One region of the Butyricicoccus sp. OF10-2 genome, then DNA from elsewhere that is predicted to be linked to it. Evidence: predicted binding sites of a transcription regulator. Region 1 holds the regulator's gene; the other holds the start of a gene.

What was found. The regulator NrdR, encoded in region 1, represses ribonucleotide reductase genes. The targets are predictions, from matches to a motif close to CACNANATNTNGTG.
Region 2: a site for NrdR is predicted at 1,290-1,303, ahead of DXB00_RS14985 (anaerobic ribonucleoside triphosphate reductase). Genes of this name have one in related genera too.

The regions. Positions count from the first base shown of each region.
Region 1 is NZ_QUMC01000031.1:29,056-31,522, forward strand. It holds gene secD (protein translocase subunit SecD) at 1-848, shown strand, start outside; gene nrdR (transcriptional regulator NrdR) at 1,068-1,523, shown strand; gene DXB00_RS13790 (HD domain-containing protein) at 1,582-2,172, shown strand; gene DXB00_RS13795 (hypothetical protein) at 2,278-2,467, shown strand, end outside.
Region 2 is NZ_QUMC01000040.1:7,409-9,875, reverse strand. It holds gene DXB00_RS14985 (anaerobic ribonucleoside triphosphate reductase) at 1-1,202, opposite strand, end outside; gene fba (class II fructose-1,6-bisphosphate aldolase) at 1,619-2,467, opposite strand, start outside.

The DNA.
Region 1 (2,467 bases):
TCGCTACCGGCCTTGTCGCGCTGATCCTGCTGCCGTTCGGCAAGAACCTGTTCAACCTGAGCATCGACTTTGCCGGCGGTACCGAGATGGAGTTCAACATGCATACCGCTGTTACGCAGGATATCCAGACCGAGGTCAGCGATCTGTTCAAGGACGCAACCGGCGTGGACGCATCCTCTGTAACCTCCTCCGGTGACGGCAACGAGGACGTGCTGATCCGCTCCACCTCGATCGATTCCGAGCAGCGTGCTGCCGTGATCGACAAGATGCTGGAGAAGTACAGCCTTGCCGATACCGATATCCTCAACAACAACGACGTATCCGCTTCTGTCGGCAGCGACCTGCAGCGTTCGGCATTCCTCTGCTCGATCCTTGCAATCCTGCTGATGCTGGTGTACATCACCTTCCGCTTCGAGCTGACCAGTGGTCTGGCTGCGATCTGCTGCCTGGTTCACGATCTGCTCGTTATGCTGAGCGTTTACGTTCTGCTGCAGATTCCGCTCGACAGCAACTTCATCGCTGCTGCACTGACCATCCTCGGCTACTCCATCAACGCGTCCATCATCGTATTCGACCGCGTTCGTGAGAACCTGCGCACCGCGCGCAAGGAGCCGTTTGAGGTCATTGGCGAGAAGAGCATCTGGCAGACCATGGGCCGTACCATCAACACCACGCTTACCACGCTGTTCACCATCGGCATGGTATACATCCTCGGTGTTCCGTCGCTCAAGCAGTTCACTCTGCCGCTGATCGTCGGTATCCTGGCCGGCGGCTGGTCGTCCGTTATGCTGTCTACCGGTCTGTGGGGCTTCTTCCGTAAGAAGTTCCGCCGTCGCCGCAAGATCTAACGACTATCGAAAAGGCACCCGTTCGGGTGCCTTTTTTGCGTTTGTTTATCGGCGCAGGGGACTGGTACAGAGAAAGAAGCCGACCGGATAGGGCAGTGCAGGAAAAGGTGCCGCTTTATCGCAATAAAAAATTGACTTAACAGCACTCCGCGTAGTATAATAACAGCAGACAGATAACAAACCACGCGTGTGAAGCGGTGTTCACAAGGGGGAAGTACGATGAAGTGCCCATTTTGCAGCTTTGAAGACAGCAAGGTCGTGGACTCCCGTCCGACGGACGAGGGTACCAGCATCCGCCGCCGGCGTGAATGTCTCCACTGCGGAAAACGCTTTACCACCTACGAGACGGTGGAGCGCATGCCGCTTATGCTGATCAAGCGCGATGGCACGCGGCAGGCGTACGACCGCCAGAAGCTGCTCAACGGTCTGGTGAAGGCTTGCGAGAAACGCCCGGTTTCGCTGATGCAGTTGGAGCAGATCGTCGATTACGTCGAGCAGAAGCTGTTCAGCTCGCTCGAAAGCGAGGTCTCCAGCAAGGTCATCGGTGAGCTTGTCATGGAGCAGCTGCGTAAGGTTGATGAGGTCGCGTATGTGCGGTTTGCCTCGGTCTACCGCCAGTTTAAGGACATCAACACCTTTATGGAAGAGCTGAACACGCTCCTCAAAGATAAATAATTCGGCGGGTATGGCGCAGGCTGTACCCGTTTTTTCATATCGAAAGGAAGATGGATTTATGGACGAACGGCTGCAGAAACAGCTGAATTTCATTCTTGAGATCGACAAGGAGAAGAACATTTTCCGGCAGACGCATCTCTCCGGCCACGGCCGCCGCGAGAATGACGCCGAGCACGCATGGCACATGGCTGTCATGGCGTATCTGCTGCAGGAATATTCCAACGAGCCGGTGGATGTGGCGCGGGTCATGCTCATGTGCCTGCTGCACGATGTGGTGGAGATTGACGCAGGCGACACCTACGCCTACGACACCGACGGTCTGCAGACGCAGAAGACGCGCGAGGACGCGGCAAAGCAGCGCATTTATTCGCTCCTGCCGGACGACCAGAAGCGCGAACTGATGGCTGTTTTTGACGAATTTGAGGCCGATGAGACCGCCGAGGCGCACTTTGCCCACGCGATGGACAATCTGCAGCCGCTCTTGCTCAACAACAGCAACGGCGGCAGCGACTGGGCTGACCACGATGTGACCGCCAAGCAGGTCTACGGCCGCCAGAGCCGCACAGAGAAAGGCTCGGCGTATCTGTATGAGCTGACGGACAAAATCCTGCAGGCGAACATCGAAAAGGGTGCGCTCAAAGAAAAATAAAAGAAAATAGGAATAGTTTTCGACCGAGTTGACCATTCGTGGTCAATTTTCGCCGCCGAACGGCGTATGGGTGCAGGCACTTATGCGAAGCAAGGAGGTGAAAACGTGTCAGCTGAGATCATCATTGCGGGACTGAGTCTGCTGGGGACGCTGGCGGGCACGGCCGGCGGCATTATCGTCTCCGGCAAGCTGGTCAATTACCGCATCGAACAGCTTGAAAAGAAGGTCGAAAAGCACAATAACCTCATCACCCGAACCTTCAGGCTGGAGCAGCAGGTCGCGCTGCTGGACGAGC
Region 2 (2,467 bases), on a different contig from region 1:
TTGTAGTTGACGCCCTCCTTGACCTTGAAAATGTGGATCGGGAAAATCGGGGTCTCACCGTTGCCCAGACCGGCCTCGGTCGCGAGCAGCAGCTGCTCCATGACCAGACGGCCCTCCGGAGAGGTATCCGTGCCGTAGTTGAGCGACGAGAACGGAATCTGTGCACCTGCACGCGAGTGCATAGTGTTCAGATTGTGAACCAGCGCTTCCATCGCCTGATAGGTGCCCTTGCGGGTCTCCTTATCCGCGTACTTGCGGGCAAACTTCATGCACTTTGCAACCGTCTTTTCGTCAAGCGTCTCGGAAAGTGCCTTAGCCATCGCTTCGTCGTAGCCGTTGCCGCCTGCCAGACAAGCCCACTTGCCGGTCTCCTGCTCAACACGCTCGGTCAGCGCACGCGCATCGACCTCGTTGTTGTCGTCCTCACCGAACACCTCAAGGGCCTTGGCGAGATTGTCGCGGAACAGCTTGCGGAAGGTCTTGCGCACACCCGGCGCCATCGAGTAATCGAAGTTCGGCACGCTCTGACCGCCGTGCTGGTCATTCTGATTAGACTGGATAGCAATGCATGCCAGCGCAGAGTACGAACGGATGTCGTTCGGCTCACGCAGGAAGCCGTGACCGGTGGAAAAACCGTCGCGGAACAGCTTCAGCAGGTCAATCTGACAGCAGGTGGTGGTCAGCGTCAGAAAATCCAGATCGTGGATATGGATATCGCCCTCGCGGTGCGCCTTAGCATGCGCCGGATCGAGGATAAACATCTCATAGAACTGCTTGGCGCCCTCGGAGCCGTACTTGAGCATGGTGCCCATCGCGGTATCACCGTCGATATTGGCGTTCTCGCGCTTGACGTCGTTCTCGAGCGAGGACTTGAACGTCAGATCCTCGTACACCTTCATCAGACGGGTGTTCATCTCACGCACGCGGGTGCGCTCGTTGCGGTACAGGATGTACTTCTTGGCCGTGCGGGCATGTCCGCTTTCGATCAGAACCTTCTCAACAGTGTCCTGCACCTGTTCAACGGTGGGAGTTTCGGTTCCAGCAGTCTCCTCCAGCGTTTTTTCGACCTGCTCTGCCAGCTCCTGCGCCATATCGTGATCCTGGCCGCCGGAGGCCTGTGCTGCGCCGAAAATTGCATTTGTGATCTTGTCGATCTCAAAGGGAGCCATGCGCCCGTCCCGCTTGACGATCTGCTGAATCATAAAGAAAAATCCCTCTCTCATACAAAAACCGCCTAACGGCGATTTCTTGATTATTTACTAAATTATGTAGTGGTGCATTCAATATCGCACAACATCTTGTGTCTGCTTATCTCTTGCTTATATATTCTACCGCCGAAACACCGCCCTGTCAAGGCGCTAAATTCTTTTTGGCACATTTGCAAGAAAAGCACTATTTTTATTGGAGCATTCTCTAAACTTTTCCTCTTGACTCGAAAAATTTATCAGAAAAGCGCGACAAATTCCACAAAGTTTCTCCTTTATTTTCTCCGTGGTAATTTCTCCCGCAAAAAAGCAGATACACTATATATGGTATCCGTTCTATTCCCCATCGCAAGACGAAAAAAGAACCCCGGAACAGGATTCCGAGGTTCTTTGGTTTCGATCAGAAAATGATCTTATGCCTTGCCGTTGCAGCCCAGAACATTGATCAGCTTGTGGGTAACCATGTCCTTGACAGCCTGACGAGCCGGCTTCAGGTACTGGCGCGGGTCGAAGTGATCCGGATGCTCAGCGAAGTGCTCGCGGATAGAAGCGGTGATAGCCAGACGAATATCGGAGTCGATATTGATCTTGCAGACGGACAGCTGTGCAGCGTGACGCAGCTCTTCCTCCGGAATGCCGATTGCATCCGGCATCTTGCCGCCGAACTTGTTGATCTTGTCAACAAACTCACGCGGTACGGAAGAGGAACCGTGCAGTACGATCGGGAAGCCCGGCAGACGCTTGGAAACTTCCTCGAGTACGTCGAAACGCAGCGGAGGCGGAACCAGAATGCCCTGCTCGTTGCGGGTGCACTGATCCGGGGTGAACTTGTAAGCGCCGTGAGAGGTGCCGATTGCGATAGCCAGAGAGTCACAGCCGGTGCGGGTTACGAACTCCTCAACCTCTTCCGGATGGGTGTAGGAGGAATCCTCAGCGGAAACCTTTACGTCGTCCTCTACGCCAGCCAGGGTGCCGAGCTCAGCCTCGACAACAACGCCGTGAGCGTGAGCGTACTCTACAACCTTCTTGGTCTCCTCAACGTTCTCGTCGAACGGACGGGAGGAGCAGTCGATCATAACGGAGGAGAAACCGCCGTCGATGCAGGACTTGCAGGTCTCGAAGTCCGGGCCGTGGTCCAGATGCAGAGCGATCGGAATGTCCGGGCACTCCTTAACAGCAGCCTCTACCATCTTAACGAGGTAGGTGTGGTTTGCGTAAGCGCGTGCGCCCTTGGATACCTGCAGGACTACCGGAGCGTGCTG